Regions from separate parts of the Bradyrhizobium sp. HKCCYLRH2047 genome, predicted to be linked through region 1. Evidence: riboswitches for the same ligand, from Rfam matches in the RefSeq annotation. Region 1 holds a riboswitch; each other region holds the start of a gene.
What was found. A riboswitch is a leader RNA that binds a small molecule or an ion and turns the genes downstream of it on or off. The one in region 1 is predicted to bind S-adenosylmethionine.
Positions count from the first base shown of each region.

Region 2: another riboswitch for S-adenosylmethionine. It lies ahead of ACQR1D_RS09275 (GNAT family N-acetyltransferase); the one in region 1 lies ahead of ACQR1D_RS03985 (O-succinylhomoserine sulfhydrylase).
Region 3: another riboswitch for S-adenosylmethionine. It lies ahead of metX (homoserine O-acetyltransferase MetX); the one in region 1 lies ahead of ACQR1D_RS03985 (O-succinylhomoserine sulfhydrylase).

Region 1 covers NZ_JBNPUM010000002.1:80,455-84,407, forward strand. The annotation lists gene ACQR1D_RS03980 (GDSL-type esterase/lipase family protein) at 1-833, shown strand, start outside; gene ACQR1D_RS03985 (O-succinylhomoserine sulfhydrylase) at 966-2,174, opposite strand; SAM riboswitch at 2,251-2,330, opposite strand; gene ACQR1D_RS03990 (2'-deoxycytidine 5'-triphosphate deaminase) at 2,443-3,549, shown strand; gene ACQR1D_RS03995 (MATE family efflux transporter) at 3,678-3,953, shown strand, end outside.
Region 2 covers NZ_JBNPUM010000003.1:430,852-434,804, forward strand. The annotation lists gene ACQR1D_RS09260 (VIT1/CCC1 transporter family protein) at 1-6, shown strand, start outside; gene ACQR1D_RS09265 (hypothetical protein) at 546-1,157, shown strand; gene ACQR1D_RS09270 (DUF3551 domain-containing protein) at 1,329-1,577, shown strand; SAM-I-IV-variant riboswitch at 1,730-1,839, shown strand; gene ACQR1D_RS09275 (GNAT family N-acetyltransferase) at 1,885-2,355, shown strand; gene ACQR1D_RS09280 (serine hydrolase domain-containing protein) at 2,862-3,953, shown strand, end outside.
Region 3 covers NZ_JBNPUM010000002.1:433,677-437,629, reverse strand. The annotation lists gene metW (methionine biosynthesis protein MetW) at 1-498, opposite strand, end outside; gene metX (homoserine O-acetyltransferase MetX) at 502-1,770, opposite strand; SAM riboswitch at 1,853-1,932, opposite strand; gene ACQR1D_RS05535 (chorismate mutase) at 2,128-2,961, shown strand; gene hisC (histidinol-phosphate transaminase) at 2,999-3,953, shown strand, end outside.

The DNA of each region.
Region 1 (3,953 bases):
CAGCCGGGCAGGCCGTCGCGGCCACGCCGCCGCAATCGCGCAGCATCACCGAGCGGGCGATCGACAAGGTCAAGCAGGTCGCCAAATCGGCCACCGACATCTTCAACCGCGTGCCATGCCTGGCGCCGAAGGGCGTCGCGAAGAAGAATTTCATTTCGCTGCCGCACGTCGCCAACAAGCTCGCCTCCGGCCTGCCGATCGTGATCGTCGCCTTCGGCTCATCGTCGACGCAGGGCTATGGCGCAAGCGCGCCGGACTACACCTATCCGAATCGGCTCGCCGCGCAGCTGCGCCGGCAATATCCGATGGTCGACATCAGCGTCATCAATGCCGGCGTCGGCGGCGAGGATGCGCCGGAGATGATGAAGCGGATCGAGACGTCGGTGATCGACCGTCACCCGGATCTCGTGATCTGGCAGGTCGGCACCAATGCCGTGCTGCGCGATCTCGATCCGGCCGAGACCGCCAGGCTGGTCGAGGACGGCGTCGCCAAGATCCAGGCCGCAGCCTCCGATGTCGTGCTGGTCGATCTGCAATATTCGCCGCGCGTGAACGAGCGGCAGGAGAGCGCGGGTCGCATGAACAAGCTGCTCGGCCGCATCGCCGAGCTGCATCACGCCGGCATCTTCCCGCGCTTCGAGGTGATGCGCGACTGGCACGAGCGGCAGGCGATCCCGATGAACGAGTTCGTGATCTCGGACGGCTTGCACATGAGCGATTGGGGTTATGCCTGCTTCGCGCAACTGCTCGGCGACGACATCATCCGCTCGGTTGGCCAGGTCAAGCTCGGCATCAACGCGCCGGCCGAGGTGCCGACCTATCGGCCGATGTGACGCCGCGGGCGTTATCCCGGGGCGCTCGCCGCGCGAGCGAACCCCGGAATCCGGAGGTGATGTGCGGATGAGGAATGACGAGTAGCGCGCAGGGATGAGATCGGTCTACTCGCGACGCCACTTCACCATTCGCTACGCCGCGCTGAGGGCGGCGTCGAGATCCTCGATCAGATCGTCGGCATGCTCGAGCCCGGCGGAGAAGCGGATGAAGCCCTCGCTGATGCCGAGCTCGGCGCGCGCGTCCGGCGTCAGCCGCTGATGCGTGGTCGTCGCGGGATGCGTGACCAGCGTCTTGGCGTCGCCGAGATTGTTGGAGATGCGCGCGAGCCTCAATCCGTTGAGCATACGGAACGCCGCCGCCTTGCCGCCCTTCACCTCGAAGCCGACCAGGGTCGAGCCGGCGCGCATCTGCTTCTTGACCGTCGCCGCCTGCGGATGGTCCTCGCGTCCGGGATAGATCAGCCGCGAGATCTTCGGATGCGCGGCGAGAAAATCGGCGACCTTGCCGGCGGTCTCAGTCTGCGCGCGCACGCGCACCGCGAGCGTCTCCAGGCCCTTGAGCAGGACCCAGGCGTTGAACGGCGAGATCGACGGGCCGGTCTGGCGCATGAAGTTGTGGATGTGCTCGGCGATGAAGGCTTCCGACGACAGGATCACGCCGCCGAGGCAGCGGCCCTGGCCGTCGATGTGCTTGGTCGCGGAGTAGACGACGACGTCCGCGCCGAGCGCGAGCGGGCTCTGCCAGATCGGCGTGGCGAACACATTGTCGACGATCAGCCGCGCGCCATGGGCGTGCGCGATCTCGGCGATCGCGGGAATGTCCATCACGTCGAGCGTCGGATTGGTCGGGCTCTCGAGGAAGAAGCTCTTGGTATTCGGCCTGACCGCCTTCTGCCACTGGTCGAGATCGAGCCCATCGACCAGCGTCGACTCGATACCGTAGCGCGGCAGGAGATCCTCGACCACGTAGCGGCACGAGCCGAACAGCGCCTTGGCCGCGACGACGTGATCGCCGGCCCGCAGGGGCGCCAGGATCGCGGTGGTGACGGCGGCCATGCCGGTCGCCGCGGAACGGCAGGCCTCGGCGCCCTCGAGCTCGATCATGCGGCGCTCGAACATCGCCGTGGTCGGATTGGAGAAGCGCGAATAGATGAAGCCGGGATCCTCGCCCTTGAAGCGCGCCTCGCACTCCTCGGCGGTGGCGTAGACGAAACCTTGTGTCAGATAGAGCGCTTCGGCGGTCTCGCCGAATTCGGAGCGCAAGGTGCCGGAATGCACCAGCCGGGTTTCGGGACGACACTGGGCGAACGACGCCGGGGCCTTCGCGGGGGACTTCGACATGTGACCTCCATCGTGGCCACCGCCTCGGGCGATGGGCACAAAAAAACCGGCCTGGGAAAACTCCTCACGGCCGGGATCACATTCGTCCCCGGCCTGTTTAGCGACTTATTTAACGTGGCTGCAAGCCGGCCGGCTCAAATCACCACGGGATAAGTCGTGCTCATAGTCGCAACCGGCCTTTCCGTCAAGCCGGCCATCGGATAACCGGTCAAAAGACCCTATATTGGCTCCCCAAGCCGCCGTTCCGGCGCCTGCAAAGGATCAGGCCTTGCCGTTTTCGCTTCCCGCCGACGCCCACGGCATCCTCCCCGATCGCATGATCGTGGCGATGGCGGAGGCCGGCCTGATCATTCCCGAATATGATTTCGTCGAGAGCCAGATCCAGCCGGCGAGCCTGGACCTGCGGCTCGGCGACGTTGCCTATCGGGTGCGCGCGAGCTTTCTGCCAGGGCCGGGGTCGACCGTCGCCGAGCGCATCGACGAATTGAAGCTGCACGAGTTCGCGCTTGCCGATGGTGCCGTGCTCGAGACCAACTGCGTCTACATCGTGCCGCTGCTGGAGAGCCTGGCGTTGCCGAAGGACATCGTCGCGGCCGCCAATCCGAAGAGCTCGACCGGCCGGCTCGACGTTTTCACCCGCGTGATCGCCGACGGCACGCGACGCTTCGACATGATCGGCGCCGGCTATCACGGTCCGCTCTATGCCGAGATCAGCCCGAAGACGTTTCCGGTCCTGTTGCGCGAAGGCTCGCGCCTGTCCCAGGTTCGCTTCCGCTATCGCGACGCGGTCCTGTCGGAGGACGAATTGATCGCGCTGCACCAGGCCGAGCGGCTGGTGGATCGCGATGATGCGGATCTCGCCGGCGGTGTCGCTCTGTCCGTCGACCTCTCAGGCAGCAATGCGAACGGCTATGTCGGCTACCGCGCCAAGCGCCATACCGGCGTCGTCGACGTCGACCGCCGTGCCGGCTATCCGGTCGAGGAGTTCTGGGAGCCGATCAAGGCACGGCCCGATGGCAGCCTCATCCTCGATCCCGGCGAGTTCTACATCCTGGCCTCGAAGGAAGCCGTGCAGGTGCCGCCGGACTACGCCGCGGAGATGGTGCCGTTCGATCCGCTGGTCGGCGAATTCCGCGTCCACTATGCCGGCTTCTTCGATCCCGGCTTCGGCTATGCCGGCGCCGGCGGGCAGGGCTCGCGCGCGGTGCTCGAGGTGCGCTCGCGCGAGGTGCCGTTCATCCTCGAGCACGGCCAGATCGTCGGCCGCCTAGTCTACGAGAAGATGCTGGCGCGTCCCAACGCGATGTATGGCAGCCGCATCGGCTCCAACTACCAGGCCCAGGGCCTGAAGCTTTCCAAGCACTTCCGCTTCTAGCCGGCTGCGTCTGCCGCGCACCCCCAATGCGCCTGCCGCACAGGGCGCGCGCCAGCGCCGTGCTAGGAAAGCGAAAGCAATCGAACGATAAGACGGCCGCGACCTGCGCGGCCGAGCGGGGAGCTGAGATGTCCGAGATCGGCCTGGCCGACAATCCGGTCGGCGAGGGGCGTGCATTGCCGCCCCCCGAGAAGCCGATGCGGAATAAGCTCGTCGACGGCCCCATTCTGCGCACCCTGCTGTCGCTGGCCTGGCCGAACATCATCGCCAACACGGCCGGCACCTGCGTCGTCATTGCCGAGACCTCCTATATCGGCCGGCTCGGCATCGAGGCGCTGGCGGCGATGGCGCTGGTGTTTCCGCTGGTGATCCTGACCATGACGATGTCCGGCGGCGCGATGGGC
Region 2 (3,953 bases), on a different contig from region 1:
GGGTGAGGTGGAGCGGGATTGCGGTCTAGGCCGTTCGGACGAAGGTCACCGGGCCGGTCATGATCCCGTCACCCGAGCTGTAGGGTGGGCAAAGAGGCGTACGCGGCAACGCCGCGTCGCATCGGGCCCACCGCGCGTTTCGAGCGGTGGCGATGGTGGTCACGCGCCGCTTTGCCAGCAGCGTCAAGATTGATGGCACGCTGAACTAACAACCTGCCGTAGGGTGGGCAAAGGCGCGCCGGGATGCGGCCTTGTCGGGCGAGCTTTCACGCGCGCCGTGCCCACCGCCTACACCCAGCGCCACCGATGGTGGGCACGCGCCGCCCTTGGCGTCGCTTTGCCCACCCTACGGCAGCGTTGTCTGTGACAAAGAGCTTTAGGCTCGCCGAGTTCGAGACTGTTGGTGCTCTGCGGATCTGGACGTCCTGACGACGGCGTTGGGTTGAGACCATGCGTCAGCCTTGAACCAGCATAGCTCACCTTTAGGCCAGAATCTGACGTTCCATCCAATTGGCCGTTGCGGGGAGTTATGGTAGTCGGTTTGGGTGAGCAAGACCCTGACCCCGACCAAAGCAAGAGACCTCGCGATCCGCCTCGCATCTGCTCGCCCTGACGAAGCGCTAAGCGTCGCAAGGGGGATAGAAGCACCTTGGTTCAGGTGTCAGGCGTTATCTCACGTCGCACGCCATTGGCCCGATGAAAGGTATAGCCGCCTCCTTGAAGAGGCGATTCTGGCAGCCGACTGTCAGGAGGATATTTTCAATCGTGTAGCCGTCTCGGCATGGCCGATCAGGGCATACCTCGAGCGCGGCAACGGGCCACCCGCCAAAGAACTTCTCACAAAGTATGTCGCTGCCTCCAGCGCCATTGAAAACATGGGGAGTCGTTCAGAGGCGCTGTTTTCCATATTTCAAGCGTCAAAGCCCTTCGACACCGGGTTATGGCGCCCTGTATTTTGGGCTTTGGTGGCAGCAGCGGAGCCTGCTCTTTCCTGGCGTCAGCTTAGAAACCTGAGGGACGCCGTCGCAATGGTTGCCTCCGATCACGATGAATTGGTGCATCAGGTATTTGAGAAGCTTTCTGAACCGAAAAATCTTTCGACCGTGAGACGCTACCTCGGCCAACATATCAAGCAGCAGCCGCGCTCCTATTTCTGAGTCATGAGCCGCCGAAGCTAGCTGCGATCGCCTGCTTTTCGTGGAGCAAGAGAGGGTCACCTGACGACGCGGATACCGAAACCCGCCGCGCCTGCGGATGAAGCCCGCGTTGACGTGGCCGCGCCGGCAGACCCTTTCGGATTGGTCAGCCGCATGTCATGATGGCTGATGATGCGCGCGCTTCTCCTCATGACTTCGATCATCGTGCTTGCAACCGCTCCAGCCGCGGCTCAGCGGTTCGATGGCAATGATCCGGTGTGCCTCCAGACATGGGAATGGGGCGGGTCCAGCACGGTCTCGTGCCAGTACAGGTCGTGGGAGGCGTGCAGAGCAGGAGCTGCGGGCCTTTCGGCCATGTGCTTGCTGAACCCCTATGCACAGCGCCCGCCTGAGCCAAGCCGCCGTCGGCCTCCCCGGTAGGCGCCGATTGCGGCCTGACAAGACTCCAATCTTCGACGGAGCGGCCATCGTCGGAGCCGACCAAAAGGTTCGAGATGAGCCAGGAGCGGCCACGCGTTGTTCCTCAAACTGGGGGCGTACTTGCCAAGCTCGATAGTGCCCGCTATCGTCAACTCCAACATCAAGAGTTGGGCCGACGCCCAGCGCCAACCTGCTCCCCGAGCAAGGTGGCTTTCTTCCTTCGGAAGAAGATGTGGCCGGTCCGGCAACTAAACGGGACAAGCCACCACGGCGTCATGCGCTCATCTCTTCGAAGAAGGGGACGAGAATGACTGTCGATCGAATCGAAATTGAGCTGGCCGATGCAAGGTCCCCGGACCTGATTAATCTCGTAACCGCGCTGGACGATTTCTTAAACAAGGTCTGCGGGGTGGAGAGGAATCACGGCTCTCCAATTGATCGGCTAGCGCACGACGACACGCAAATGTTTATCGCGCGGATTGCCGGACAAGCCGTTGGCTGTGCAGGGCTGCAGGTGTTCGCGGATGGTACCGGGGAGGTGAAGCGCATGTATGTCGTCACCGAGGCTCGGACAACTGGAATAGGCAGCAGGCTCCTGACGCGCGTTGTGGAAGCGGCCTTGACCGCCAAGCTGTCGGTTCTGCGGCTGGAAACCACGGAATTTCTTCCCGATGCCCAGAGGCTCTATCGGGCGAAGGGGTTCGTTCCGTGCCCAGCGTATGGCCCTTACGTTTCCAACCCGATCAATTTGTACTTCGAGAGATGGCTGACGAAATGATGGTCGAGGGCGATGTGACGACAAGGAATAGATGATCAAGTCTGCTTTTCGATCGTGTTGCACAATCGAGATCGCCTCTCAGACCAGCCTTACATGGGGTGGTTACTCCGCCATCGCTAGCATCCTACATGGTTGAGGTCGAGCATTCAGATGGCACGGAGATGCTTGTGTTATTTTTCTTGCATCGAGGAGGCACGGTTTGCTTTCGGAAAGCTCCCAAGGACAGAAGAGTTGATAGCGCGTGACGATCCTTACCTGTTGAAGAGGTTGGCGTCCTCATCGCCGCGTTGAATAAGGATGAGTAGCGATTTCTCACCAGCCGGTCACACAGTTTGGTCGTAAGGGAGTTCCGTTCGTTCCATGTCCGTTGTGGGCCAACAAGAGACGTCGCCATGAGGATGGTTGGCGGGTATCCAAAGAAAACACTTCAACAGGCGTTCTGCTTAATTCCGTTAATGATTAGTGTGTAGCAATCTGGTCAAGCTCGCAACGGGTGGGATCATCCTATGCATATTCGCCAGATTGTTTTCGCTGTCGTGCTGCTCGGCGCTTTGGTTCGGTTCGAGCATGCCCAAGCTGAAGATGGCTTCCCAGCAGCGGAGTGGGAGCGCGTCACGCCTGCAGAATTGGGTTGGTCAGAAACCGGATTGACCCAAGCGCGATCCTTTTCGGATCAGATTCATTCGAGCGCGGTTGTGATCGTTCAGCACGGCAAGGTCGTGGCCGAGTGGGGCAGTACGACGAAGCCGATGGAAGTCGCTTCAATCCGCAAGAGCATGCTCAGCGCCCTGATCGGCATCGCAGTGTCGGATCACCAGATCAACCTTGACAGCACGCTTGGCGAACTTGGCATCGACGATAACCCGCCTGGCTTGACCGGGGTCGAGAAGGGCGCGACGGTGCGCGAACTCCTCGAAGCGCGTTCCGGGGTCTACCACGCGGCGCTCTATGAGACGCCGGACAATGCCAAGATGAGACCGCCGCGCGGCAGTCACCCGCCCGGCACCTTCTGGTATTACAACAATTGGGACTTCAACGCGCTTGGCACGATCTACGAGCACGCAACTGGCATCGGCCTCTTCGAGGCGCTCGACCAAAAGATCGCAAAGCCAATCGGCATGCAGGACTACCGGCCACAGGATGGCAGCTACGTCCGCGGCGAAGCGTCTATCCACCCCGCCTATGAGATCCGCATGAGCGCACGGGACTTGGCGCGTTTTGCACTTCTCTATCTTCACAAAGGCAATTGGGCCGGACACCAGATCGTGCCGCGGGAGTGGGTGGAAGAGAGCACGCGCAGCTATTCGAAAGCAGCGTTCGGGATGGGCTATGGCTATCTCTGGTGGATCGGCTTTCTGGGCGGTGACGTTGCGCCTACGGTGACTTTGCCCGAGGGCAGCTTTATGGCCCAAGGTGCCGGCGGCCAATACGCCTTAGTCGTACCCGCACTCGACCTTGTCGTGGTGCATCGTGTCGACCGCGATGCGCCGTACGTCGAACCTTCATTTCGCAACATGGCTAGGCTCTTCTGGCTCATCCTGAAGGCCGATGGCTATGATCCGGGGCCCGATGCCTCGCTCACCGCAGCAACCGGCGAA
Region 3 (3,953 bases), 350 kb from region 1:
GGTGCAGAAATGAATGTTCGGCGTGTCGTACCAGGTGAAGGGCAGATTGTCGGTGCGCGGCATGTGGCCACCGACCAGCAACTGCAGCCGCAGCCGCCAGAAGCCGAAATTCGGAAAGGTGACGATGGCGCGGCGGCCGATGCGCAGCAGGTTCTCCAGCACGACCTTGGGCTGCCGCGTCGCCTGCAGGGTCTGCGACAGAATCACGTAGTCGAACGCGTCGTCCGGATAATCGACGAGATCCGTATCGGCGTCGCCCTGCACCACCGCGAGCCCCTTGGCGACGCAATGGTTGACGCCCTCGCGGGACAGCTCGATGCCGCGGCCGTCGATGCCGCGGCTTTCCAGCAGTTGCAGCAGATCGCCATCGCCGCAGCCGATGTCGAGCACCTTGGAGCCGCGCTCGACCATGCCGGCGACCAGCAGATGATCAGGCCGATAGGCCAGCACCTCGCCGCCAGTGAAGCCGTTCAGCGGCAGCACACCCTGCATGCTCATGGCTCAGTCTCCCTTCGCATGGGCAAGCCCGCGCGCCTTGCCGGCGGAATCGAGAAACGCGCTGGCGATCTCGAAGAACTCGGGGACATCGAGCAGGAACGCGTCGTGGCCCCGGTCGGTCTCGATCTCGGCGAACGACACCCGCGCGCTGGAGGCGTTGAGCGCATGCACCAGCGCGCGCGACTCCGCAGTCGGAAACAGCCAGTCGCTGGTGAACGACACCACGCAAAAACGGGTCTTGATGCCGCGAAACGCCGCCGCCAGCACGCCGTCATGGTCGCCGGCGATGTCGAAATAATCCATCGCCCGCGTCAGATAGAGATAGGAGTTGGCGTCGAAGCGCTCGACGAAGGACGATCCCTGGTAGCGCAGGTAGCTCTCGACCTGGAAATCGGCGTCGAAGGAGAACGTCGGCAGCTCGCGGTCCTGCATGCGGCGGCCGAACTTGCGATGCAAGGCGGCGTCGGAGAGGTAGGTGATGTGCGCAGCCATGCGCGCCACAGCCAGGCCGCGATGCGGATGCGTGCCCTTGTCGGCGTAACGGCCGTGATCCCAGTCGGGATCGGCCATCACGGCCTGGCGGCCAAGCTCGTGGAAGGCGATGTTCTGCGCCGAGTGGCGCGTCGCGCAGGCGATCGCGAGATTGGCGAACACGCGCTGCGGATAGGCCACCGTCCATTGCAGCGCCTGCATGCCGCCCATCGAGCCGCCCACCACGGCGAACAGCGTGTCGATGCCGAGATGGTCGATCAGCATCGCCTGCGCCCGCACCATGTCGGGGATGGTGATGATCGGGAAATCGAGCCCCCACACCTTGCCGGTGGCGGGGTTCAGCGAGGCCGGCCCGGTCGAGCCCATGCAGCCGCCGATCACGTTGGAGCAGATGATGAAATAGCGACTGGGATCGAGCGGGCGGCCGGGACCGACCAGCGTCTCCCACCAGCCGGGCTTGCCGGTGACGGGATGGCGGTTGGCGACGTGCTGGTCGCCGGTCAGCGCGTGGCAGACCAGCACCGCGTTCGACCGGTCGGCATTGAGCTCGCCGTAGGTCTGGTAGGCGATCTGGAACGGCGACAGGTCGACGCCGCAATCGAGCCTGAGCGGCTTGTCGGCGCCGAACTGCGCCACCGGCGAGCTCGGATGATCGACCTCGTGCGAGCGCTCGTCGGGCGCGACCGTGCGCAACGCGGATGTAGGCGTCGCAGATTTGGACGTCGCAGATTTGGACTTCGCAGATTTGGACTTCGGCGTCAGACCTGTCATGTCTCTCACCCCAGCCATCCGGCCAGGGCTCCCGAACCACGTGACACATCAGGCCATGAAAAACCCGGCCTGAACTGGGGTTCGGCCGGGATCGATAACGTCCCCGGCCTGTTTAGCGAGTTTTTTAACGTGGCTGCAAGCCGGCCGGCTCAAATGACCACGGAACGGGCAGAAACTAGTCCCGCGGGCGCTATTCGTCAAGGCAAGCTGGGGTTGACCGTTGGTCGGGCGCTCCGCCGCAGGTCAGCCAAGCCTGGATGGCGCAAAGTAAACTTGCTGTTGCGCAGGTCCGCGGCATCGGAGAGAACGGCATCCGTTCCTTTGGCCGCAGGTTTTCCCGTGGCCTCGCGAAGAGTGACACGGACCATGTCGAACCCGCCGCCAGCCCCGCCCTCGCTCGCCGATCTGCGCAAGGAGATCGATGCCATCGACGAGCAGGTCCATCAGTTGCTGATGAACAGGGCCGACATCATCGACCGGCTGATCAAGGTCAAGAAGACCCAGGAGGTCGGCTCGGCGTTCAGGCCCGCGCGCGAGGCCGACATGATGCGCCGCCTGGTGCAGCGCCATCGCGGCATCCTGCCGCTCGACACCGTCGAGGGGATCTGGCGCGTCATCGTCTCGACCTTCACCTATGTGCAGGCGCCGTTCTCGGTTCATGCCGACGTGTCGGTCGGCGAATCCGCGATGCGCGATTCCGCCCGGTTCCATTTCGGATTCGTGGTGCCCTACGTGCCGCATTTCAGCGCGCAAGCCGCGGTCGAGGCTGTGGCGCGCTCGAAGGGCGATCTCGCGCTGGTGTCGACGACCTCCGGCCATACGCCGTGGTGGATCACGCTCGAGCCCGTGGGCGCGCCAAAGATCATCGCGCGGATGCCGTTCATCGAGCGCGCCGACCATCCCGCCGCGCTGCCGGTGTTCGCGGTGTCGCGCGTCGCCGACGATGCGCTGGTGCTCGAGGTCGAGACCTGGAGCATCCGCGTCTCCGGCTGGAATGCGCAGGTGTCGCGGGCGCTGTCGCCGCTCGCCGACGTCATCGCGGTGCCCGATACCGCCTTCGACGGCGCCGCACTGCTGGTATCGATCGAGTCGCCGTCGAACCTCGACAAGATCAAGGCTGCCCTGATCGCGGCGGGCGCCTCGGTACGCTCCGCCGCCCTCGTCGGCGGCCATGCGAAACGCTATACGGTTCCGAGCTGAGACGCCCCGCGCCAGTGATGATTTTCCGGAGTTGACGATGAACCGCCCCGTGCCGAACCCCGGCATCCTCGATATCGCGCCCTATACGCCGGGCAAGAGTCCCCAGCCGGAGCCGGGCCGCAAGGTTTTCAAACTGTCGGCCAATGAGACCCCGTTCGGCCCCTCGCCGAGGGCGATCGAGGCATTCAAGAGTGCGGCCACTCACCTGGAAGATTATCCGGAAGGGACTTCACGTGTGCTGCGCCAGGCGATCGGCCGCACCTACGGCCTCGATCCCGACCGCATCGTCTGCGGCGCCGGCTCCGACGAGATCCTCAATCTGCTGGCACACACCTTTCTCGGCCAAGGCGACGAGGCGATCTCGACCGCGCACGGCTTCCTGGTCTATCCGATTGCGACCATGGCCTGCGGCGCCAGGAACGTGGTTGCCGCGGAGACGGAGTATCGCACCGACGTCGACGCCATCCTTGCCGCGGTGACGCCGCGCACCAAGCTGGTCTGGCTCGCCAACCCGAACAACCCGACCGGCACCTACATCCCGTTCGACGAGGTCAAGCGGCTGCGCGCCGGCCTGCCGTCGCAGGTCGTGCTGGTGCTCGACGCCGCCTATGCCGATTACGTCTCGCGCAACGACTATGAGTTCGGGCTCGAGCTGGTCGCCACGACCGAGAACACCGTGGTCACCCATACGTTCTCGAAGATCCACGGGCTCGCGGCGCTCCGCGTTGGCTGGATGTTCGGCCCGGCGCATATCGTCGATGCGATCAACCGCATCCGCGGGCCGTTCAACGTTTCCTCGCCGGCGATGCTCGCGGCGGTCGCCGCGATCGAGGACACCGCGCATCAGCAGATGTCGAAGACGCACACGGAAACGTGGCGCAACTGGCTGACCGAGGAGATCGGCAAGCTTGGGCTGAAGGTGACGCCGAGTGTCACCAATTTCATCCTGATCCACTTCCCGACCGACAAGGGCAAGACCGCGGTCGAGGCCG